DNA from 3 places in the Neobacillus sp. SAB-20_R2A genome. Region 2 is predicted to be linked to each of the others. Evidence: predicted binding sites of a transcription regulator. Region 2 holds the regulator's gene; each other region holds the start of a gene.

Region 1 (3,195 bases), 460 kb from region 2:
TTTCATGATGCCCATTAATGGACCCCACGCAAACTTTTTCAGCAATGCCAAGAGGACAATAAACACGATCAGTTGGAAGAAGATATCTCCATAATTAACGTGGCCGGCGCTATGCTCGGCTGCACCTAATACTAAACTGCTTGTTAACACCCTGGGTTCACTCCTTTCAAGAGTTGCTCACTATGCAAAAACAGACATAATAGAATGGCGAAGGTTGTCTCTTAAAAGTCCGCTTCGCCATTTGGAGTTTTTTAATTTTATCGGTTTAAGACCATGAACGCGATAACAACGCCGATGATCGGTAATGCTTCTACTAACGCAACCCCGATGAACATTGTAGTTTGTAGTAAACCACGTGCTTCTGGCTGACGAGCGATACCTTCAACTGTACGTCCTACGATAAGACCGTTACCAATACCTGCGCCTACTGCTGCTAGACCAATTGCAATTGCTGCTGCTATAAGATTCATTATTTTGTTCCTCCTTAAAATGTATAAATATGTTTTATTTTTTATAAAAAATTATATTAATGGTCATGACTCACTTTGTGTGCCATATAAACCATCGTTAACATAGTAAAGATGTACGCTTGGATGGATCCGACGAAGATCGAGAAGCCTTGCCATACAAGTGTAAGCGGAATGGCGGCGATTGTGCCGGCGATTCCTTGGTGTGCTAATCCCGCTGCCAAGAGCGATAGAAGCAATTCACCAGCGTAAATGTTACCGTAAAGACGCAGACCAAGCGTCAATGTGTTCGCAAATTCCTCGATAATCTTTAACGGGAATAAGAATTTCATTGGAGTGAAGAAGCCTTCTCCATATCCTTTTGCGCCCTTTAGCTTGACGCCGTAATAATGGGTAAGACCCAAAATCATGACCGCTAGGGTTAACGTAATAATCGGGTCAGCTGTCGGTGATTTCCACCAAAGCTTATCGTCAACGACGATTGCGAAAGGAAGACCCAGCATATTTGATACAAAAATATACATGATTAATGTAATCCCCAGGATGTGGAATCGCCCGCCTTCTTTCCAATCCATTGTGCTGTTGATGATGCCTTTTACAAAGTCCATCACCCATTCCATAAAGTTTTGCATCCCCGTAGGTTTCATTGCCAGCTTGCGGGTTGCTAATACGGCAATAAGAAATACAATTGCACTTGCAATTGTGATCATAAGAACGTTTGCCCCGTTAAACCAGAGACCAAACAATTCAAACTCAGGAGCCCCATGATGCATATAAACTCACCTCGCTTCCCTTCACTTTTGAGCATGCAGAGCATGATAAAAATAATCTATCATAATGACAATATAGGCTGTCATTAGTCCCAAAACAACACTAACTATTTGAAAATAATCAGGGTACTCTAACGCAATCATTACCGCAATTGCCGAGATCGCCATTCTTTGCAGCGAGCCCAATGATTTGACCTTTTTCCCTGCCGAAACGGCTTTGTCGAATTTCTCTGTCTTTCTCACTAACATCCAAAGCATAATGAAGCTAAAGCATGTCCCAAGGATCAACCCAAGGAAAGTCGTTTTGTATGTAGTGAAGCCCCAGCCAAGAACATAGATGGACAACAAGTAAAACATCCATTTTCTCTGCCTGTTGTACATTTCTCTGAAATCTGGCATGGTTATTTATCTCCTGAATAGAAATGGCGGATTGAGACAAGCATAGAATAAACCCCTGCCGCAAGACCCAGGAGCAGTCCGATTATTAAGAATATTGGTTCTGTACCCCACTTTCCGTCCAGCCACCTTCCGGCAAAAATGCCAATCAGGATGGAGCCGACCAACTGGGAAACAATAGCAGACATTAAAGCCATGGCTTGAAAAGGATTGCGGTTCTTTTGCATAATAAAATCATCCTCACTGCGTAGAGAATGAAAAACAAAAGGTGATTATGATAAATCATGCGCGGGCTTTTGTCAAATTAAATTTTGATGAAAACCCTACCATGCACACCCTTTGTTAGCATACAATAGGCACCATGCATTGTCAATGAATTTACGTGAATTATTCCACAAACAATTTCCCAATTTTTTTGCGATTTGGAAGTGAAAGTCAACACTCTTATTGTATTGTAATTTTTGAAGTTTTTTTGGCTATTTTGTGTCCATTTTGTGAACATTTCTTTCTGACTTTTTAAAAAATTTCCCGAAGGTTAGGCGGATTTGCGGGCGGCATACTCACTTCGTTTGCCGCCCTAATTTGTGTCTTAATTTTTATAAATAGAAATCATCGTTTCAATAAAATCCTCTTTGCCTGCCTTTCTGGCGAAGACTTTGGCTCGGTAAGTCCCTTCGTATGGAAGGTCTTCAGCTTTGAAGGCTTTACGGATCAGTCCCTTCTTTACATCGGTGCTTGTGTCAAGAAAGCCGACAAAGCGGTAACTGTCAGGGTTGAATAAGGCGATTCCAAATTCCTCCGCTCCCCCCGGTACGTAGACCTCATACTGGTAAGTGCCTGGCTCATCCCCTTCTGCAAAATCAAAGCCCATAATCCGAGGGTATCCCGGCTCCTCAAGAACATACAAAAATGGGATATGAATGGACTGGCTCCCAGCATGCAAGGTTAGAAAACCATCGTGAATTTTCCCTTTAAAAATCTGCGGGTCGACGGCGAGCTCCACGGTAATTTCTTTTGTTTCTTTCGGCTCAAGTGTGAACGCGAGCGGGAAACGCCACTCCAAGCCGTCGATGTGCTGCGGGATGTCAAACGTGTATCGTTTTGGACTGTCGCTGATATTTTCAATTTTTAATTGGGCTTTATGAACATTTTTCAGGCTGCTAAACTTTCCGAACCGAATACTCCCCGGCATGACCAGCGATTCCGTCTGGATCGCATCATCGACCTGGATGCGGCCGGCCCCCTGCTCGTATGTGCGGTAGTAGGGTCCGGGGGTAAGTTGGGTTTTACCTTTGTTGATGCCGCCGATGGGATCAATTTTGATTGGTTTCCGGGTTGTTTCTGCTGGGCTTGTGGCGCTTGGCTGTCCTGGTTCCTTTGCCAGCGGTTTGGCCGTATTCATTAGCGCCGCCTTAATCTGCTCAGGCGTCCACTCCGGGTGGGCCTGCTTGATCAACGCGCAGGCGCCGGCTACATGCGGTGCGGCCATGCTCGTCCCCTGCAGGCTCAAGTAACCTCCGGGAATCGTCGAATTGATGGCCACCCCCGGGGCGACGAGATCC
Region 2 (3,195 bases):
AAGTGAAGCATATAGGGGCGGACTTCCGGTCTGGCAATTCTTTCGGCTAACCGGTTCCATTTTGCAGATACTATTCGTGAAAAGGATAATAGTTTTTCGTGGATTTGGCTGTGCTGAGAACCCGTAAATTTCTTGACCGCTTTTTGTAAAAAAGGTTCATCACGGTACCAATCAAGGTTGTCACGTTTTTCGAGAAATTCATCAAAGCTGTAAGAATTTTTTCCTCCTGCTTCTGTCTCTTGGGAAACAAGCTTCATAAAAACGCCACTCTCCTCATGAATGATAATTCATAATTTTCAATTTAATTTTAAATGTAAGGATATGGAAGCGTCAAATATAAGCAGAAAAACAAAAAAGAGGCTGAATAATTCAGACCTCTTCATTATTGGTGCGCCCTTCTATAACGGTATTGGTTCCACTGAAAATGAATAAAGCATCCGATGCAAAAACCTAGAATGGCCACAAAGGCAGCCACCGCGACAAGAATCGTGACCACATAGCCAACACCATTCCATCCCAGCAGGAATCCTACAAATCCAATTCCCAAACACGATACGGCAATTTTTTGATTAAATTGCTGCTGCTCCCAATCCTCAGGGATATAAGCCTTTGGGTCCTTTCTTAAAAATAGTTTTGCTATTTGCATAATCGGATTAAATCCGAATAAAAGACCAGACATACCGGCAACAAATGGCACTAACAAAAACCATTCCTGTCCGGATAACCATGTTAACACAACACTTAAAACAATTGTCCACTGGTTTATTTTCACGAGCGGACGTGGGATTGAACGAACTGTTTCTGTCATTTTAATCCCAACCTTTCCTATTGGATTACAATAATTACTTGTGTAATCATTTTACCCGCTTCAACTCCCTTTGTATAGTGATCTGTTTAGGAAAAATGTTTCAAAACGAAAAATGGGCCTCTCACCATTTTGGCGAGAAGCCCATTGATTATTTATTCTTCTACTTCGTCGTTTGGATAATGCTTTAAAAAGTAAACAAGTGATTGCAGCTCCACCGCCAGGTCAATATGATGCACGCGAATCGATGAAGGTACATTCAGTCTTGCTGGAGTAAAATTTAAAACCCCTTTTACGTTCGTTTTCACAAGTTTATCTGTGATTTGCTGAGCAACCGGAGCAGGCACCGTCAAAATCGCCACCGAAATATTTTCATCGATCAAATACTGTTCTATATCGTCCATCGAATAAACGGGAACATCGCCTATCGAACCGCCAATTTTTCCGGGGTCCACATCGAAGGCGCAAGCGATTTTTGTATTATTATTTTTTAAAAAATTGTAGTGTAAAAAGGCTGTGCCGAGGTTACCCACCCCGATTAACGCTACCTTTGTTAATTCATCTTGATCAAGAGTTTTTCGGAAAAACGATAACAAATAGGTTACGTTATAGCCGTACCCCTTTTTCCCAAGGGCCCCGAAATAAGAGAAATCCCTGCGAATAGTGGCCGAGTCCACCTTTACTGCTTCACTCAATTCTGCAGATGACACCCTCTGCTTGCCAGAAGAATGAAGGTTTTGTAAAAATCGATAATATAAGGGCAGACGCTTTGCTGTTGCCTGTGGTATTTTCATCGTTTCATTGGACATATTTCTCCCACCCTTCAATTTTAATGGATATATTAGATTTCTCTTCTAAAATCACCGTTTTTGCCGCCGGTTTTTTCCACCAGAAAGGTTGGTCCAATCACCATCCCTTTATCAACTGCCTTACACATATCATAGACGGTCAGGGCACAAACAGAGGCGGCTGTTAGCGCTTCCATCTCAACCCCCGTACTGCCTTTGGTTTTAACTGATGCAGTTATATGCAGTGTATACTGTTCCTGCCCGGCCTGCTCCCACGAAAAACTAATATTGATACCTGTTAATGGAATCGGGTGGCACATTGGAATGATATCCCATGTCTTTTTCGCTGCCATCACTGCAGCAATCTGGGCAACTGCTAAGACATCGCCCTTTTTCATTTCGTGGTTTGTGATTTTTTCATAAATTTCAGTGCTTACTGTTATGCTAGACTGGGCAATTGCCGTACGTGCCGTTTCCGGCTTATCGCTGACATCGACCATCTTGGCCCGGCCTTCTTCATTAAAATGAGTAAATTCAGCCATAAAAAAAATCCTCCTACAAAAAATAATACAATATTTTTATGTCCATGTGTGTGAAACTTTGAACTATCAGTATATTTTTTTATAATACCATTAAAAACTTCACTTCATTGCCGACATTCGGGTAATACGGTAAACTAGTCGTAAGGTAATAGAGGTGAAAAAAATGATTTTATTACAGGTTAACCAACTACAAAAATATTATGGTGCTGAACTTATTTTATCGAATATAAAACTGGAATTACAAACCCGTGACCGTGTTGCCCTTGTTGGACGCAATGGAGCGGGGAAATCAACGTTATTGAAAATCATCGCCGGCGAAATGGGCCATGACGGCGGGGAAATCATCAAACCAAAGGATGTTACCGTTGGTTATTTGGCGCAAAATACGGGTTTGGAGTCCAATTTGTCCATTTGGGAGGAAATGCTGACGGTTTTTGAGAACCTGCAGGCGATGGAAAAATCGCTCCGGAAGCTGGAGAAGCAAATGGCCGATCCTGCTGTTTTCGGGGACCCAGGAAAATACGAGCGGGTATTAAAGGAATATGATGAATTGCAAATAAAGTTTAAAGAGCAAGGCGGCTATCAGTATGAAGCCGATATCCGCTCTGTATTGCATGGGTTAAATTTTTCCGATACTACGTTAATGATTTCAAGTCTAAGCGGCGGACAAAAAACGCGTCTTGCGCTAGGCAAACTATTGCTGACAAGACCTGATATTTTAATTTTGGACGAGCCAACCAACCATTTGGATATCGAAACCCTTTCCTGGCTGGAGCAATATCTGCAGGGCTATGATGGCGCAATTTTAATTGTTTCGCATGACCGCTATTTTTTGGATAAAGTGGTTACAGAGGTGTATGAACTATCACGCCGCCTGATTCAGCGATTCACCGGTAATTATAGCACTTATCTTGAGCAGAAAGCTGCCAATTATGAACGCGACATGAAGCTTTATGAAAAGCAGCAGGAGGAAATTGCCGCGTTAAAGGATTTCATCCAGCGCAACATCGCACGGGCCACTACTACTAAGAGAGCGCAAAGCCGTCGGAAGAAGCTTGAA
Region 3 (3,195 bases), 370 kb from region 2:
TGGCACGACCTAGGCTGCTTTTATTGGACGAGCCTTCCATGGGTCTTGCACCGCTGCTGGTCAAAACAATCTTCCAGATTATTGAGGAAATCAATAAAACGGGAACAACGATCCTGCTGGTTGAACAGAATGCGAACATGGCGTTATCCATCGCTGACCGCGCCTACGTCATTGAAACAGGAAAAATAGTCGCCTCTGGCTTAGCTGAAGAACTCAGTGCAAGTGACCAAATTAGAAAAGCCTACCTCGGTGGGCATTAAAAAAGGTATCGGAGTGAACTCCGGTACCTTTAAACTTTTTGCTGGTCGGAATCAAGTGTAAATTGAAAACGATGTTTCGGCTGGAATGAGTGCTTGATTTTGCTTTTGGATTCGACATACAATTGCTCGAGCCCCACTAACGCAAGCGAGAAGAAATTAGCATAATTCTTCTGGACCTCCCACTTTAGCTCGTTCTTGCCGCAAATGCTGTAATAGTTTAGTTCCTCAATTTCTTTGGCAAGCTTAGCCAGCTCTTCAGTTTGTTTTTCTGTCGGAAGGGCTAGAATTTGGTCGATTTTTTCAATATAGGCCTTCGATTTTTCAATTTTCCCTTTAATATCCTTGTAGCCGGCTAAATCAATTAGCTGGTATTTTAATTTGAATTCGTTCAGCCGTTGTGCGGCCTCATAGGTGGCCCTAACAATGTCATCACGCGTCATATCCTTCGTTTCGTAGCTGAGCATATGCTTCCAGGACGGCCGGGTAATGGCCTTGCGATGGTCTTCGAGTGTCTGGCACAATTTTTTATAGCCATGGATTTCCGGGTGCTCAAACGCCGGGCTCGCCGGATCCAAAAATGGTGCGAGCGGGGCAACGAAGTAAAAGATTCTTGGGTCCTTCTGGCAGGCCAGGTGGATGGTTTCACAAAATTCAATGTTTTCGACAGCACTTTCATACGTCTGCCCAGGGATTCCAACCATAAAGAACAGGTCAATTTTTTTACAGCCATTTTTGAGCGCGAGCTGCAGTGTTTCGATCACCTTTTCATTTGAGCAGCTGAATTTCCCATTATATTTCCTTATTTTTTCGTCATGGGTTTCGAGGGTAATTTCAATGCTGTAATGAGGAACGCTTTCATTCATCAGCCGGAAAAATTCTTCATCCGCATATTGAAATAACTCAAAGACGACTTCGTTTTTCAGCTTCAATTTTTTCAACCGGCTAAAAAATTCCTCAACATATTCTTGTCCGCCCTGTCTTAGATCATGGAGGATAAAAATCGGCGCGCGGCTGAACCGGGAAATAAATTGAATATCCTCGACGAGCTTTTTCGGTGACCGCAATGCTAGCGTATGACGGTTGCAGTTTTGCCCATAAGCCTCTCTTGAACCGCCGCAAATCAGGCAGTTTTGCGTGCAGCCGCGTGCGGTCAACAGTGCGGTGTTCGGATATTGCAGCCAGCCGTTGTATGGCAGCGGGTCGAGGAAATTTCGGTATTTAAAAACGGACCGAATGGTGTAGCGGTACCCCGGAACATCAATATCATCGAGATCCTTTGGCACGTACGTTAACGGATTATAGCCAGTCTCGGTGCCCTTTTTCCACGTTAAATTAGGGATATCTGCAAAATGCGTATTTTCAGTCTCCAGCTTATTCATCAACAGCAGCATCAGCTTTTCTGTCGAGTCCCCGCGCATCACGAAATCAATAAATGGATATTGGATTAGCTCCTTGTGATAATACGTGGCCGACAATCCGCCAAAAATAATTGGGGTGTCCGGATGCAGCTGTTTGACGATTTTCGCCAGCTCAATGCTGCCGTGGGCATGTGGCAGCCAGTGCAGGTCAATGCCAAACGCACTTGCCCTGATCGATTTTAATTTTTTTTCTACATCAAAGTTTGGGTTCATGAGCATTCGGTTGGCGATATTGATGATTTTGACGCTGAGCCCATAACGCTCCAAATAGTCGGCGATGCTAGTCAGGCCGATGGGGTACATTTCAAAAACGGGCGAAGATGGAACAACATCACTGATCGGTCCGGCAAGCAAAGGATTTTTTCGGAAATCGTAAACACTTGGAGCATGAAGCAGTACCAAATCGTATTTCATGGGAAACACCTCTTTGATTTGTAGTGTAATAACTCCTTTTGGGGTATATATATAAAAGTTTTTTCAAGAAAGGATTTGTGAGGGAATTTACAAGGCTTTTTAATGTTATTATCGCTGTTTATTTTAGTTTACTATAATAGTTGTTTGCTAGAGTGACAAACAGGTGACAAATTTTGGGTGGTTTTGTGCCGAATTTACTACAAAGGTAGTAGGCAAGAATAATCCTTTAGCCAAATAGAAATCGGATAGCCGTTTATGACATAATAGTGGATATCAAACCAATCTGGTTTGCCGAGGGCCTAGTCCGGTCAGTGTGATTCATTAGACCGGGTTGGGTCCTTATTTTTTGAGGGCGTTTGGCCGACTGAACAATCATTCATATTGTTTTCAATCTATAAATACATTACACTAGAATAAACAGAAAATTAAGTAAATCGTCACAGAATTTGGGGGGGAAGCTTTGGGCAATATCGGCATTTTGCAAAAAAAAGAGAAGCTATCAAGGCAATTCCTACTATTTATCTCTGTCTTTGGAGTGTTAATTTATTTTCAATATGGCTTGTTTAATTTAATGGTACCGCGCGAGCCAATGATTTTGGCACTGCTGGTGTTGTTTCTCTTTATTGTGGAGCTATTTCCTGTTCCTGTCTGGAAAGGGCATATTACCATCTCTTTTCCATTGGTCTATGCCATATATCTCATGGATGGATTAGCCTATACGATTGTTTTTTATGGGATTATCATTGCAGCGACCAACATTATGAATAGACGACCGCTACGAATTATATTTTTTAATCCGGCCATGCAGGTCATTAGCTTTTTTATTGCCCATCTGCTTTGCCAGTGGCTGTATCCGCAAATGCCAATCGAAGGGCTGTCAAGGGTGCTGAAGGGAATTATCCATTTTAATTTGCTCATCATCCCCTTTTATTTCATGAATAATCTCATTGTGGATCTTGTTTTTGCTATCAGGCCACAAACGTATAATCTGAAAATCTGGAAGATGAAAGCGCTCTTTGAGGTTTATAGTTTTCTTATTTCCTATGGTTATATTGTTTTGTTGCATGTTTTGGGAAATCAAAAGCGAGGAACGATTGATGTTT

What was found. Region 2 encodes Rex, which represses fermentation and respiration genes when NADH is low (regulators of the CRP and FNR family bind a similar motif). Its sites were predicted from a motif close to TTGTGAAATATTTCACAA; they were not measured.
Region 1: the regulator Rex is predicted to act here: its motif matches at 2,014-2,031, upstream of V5M37_RS27945 (AtpZ/AtpI family protein).
Region 3: the regulator Rex is predicted to act here: its motif matches at 2,168-2,185, upstream of V5M37_RS28370 (TIGR04190 family B12-binding domain/radical SAM domain protein).

Annotation. Positions count from the first base shown of each region.
Region 1 covers NZ_CP145895.1:5,719,143-5,722,337, forward strand. The annotation lists gene V5M37_RS27925 (F0F1 ATP synthase subunit B) at 1-150, opposite strand, end outside; gene atpE (F0F1 ATP synthase subunit C) at 258-470, opposite strand; gene atpB (F0F1 ATP synthase subunit A) at 527-1,240, opposite strand; gene V5M37_RS27940 (ATP synthase subunit I) at 1,262-1,636, opposite strand; gene V5M37_RS27945 (AtpZ/AtpI family protein) at 1,639-1,863, opposite strand; gene V5M37_RS27950 (S8 family serine peptidase) at 2,223-3,195, opposite strand, start outside.
Region 2 covers NZ_CP145895.1:252,111-255,305, reverse strand. The annotation lists gene V5M37_RS01415 (acyl-CoA dehydrogenase family protein) at 1-257, opposite strand, end outside; gene V5M37_RS01410 (DUF4395 domain-containing protein) at 383-808, opposite strand; gene V5M37_RS01405 (redox-sensing transcriptional repressor Rex) at 961-1,614, opposite strand; gene moaC (cyclic pyranopterin monophosphate synthase MoaC) at 1,647-2,135, opposite strand; gene V5M37_RS01395 (ABC-F family ATP-binding cassette domain-containing protein) at 2,299-3,195, shown strand, end outside.
Region 3 covers NZ_CP145895.1:5,809,816-5,813,010, reverse strand. The annotation lists gene V5M37_RS28375 (ABC transporter ATP-binding protein) at 1-260, shown strand, start outside; gene V5M37_RS28370 (TIGR04190 family B12-binding domain/radical SAM domain protein) at 290-2,092, opposite strand; gene V5M37_RS28365 (GAF domain-containing sensor histidine kinase) at 2,553-3,195, shown strand, end outside.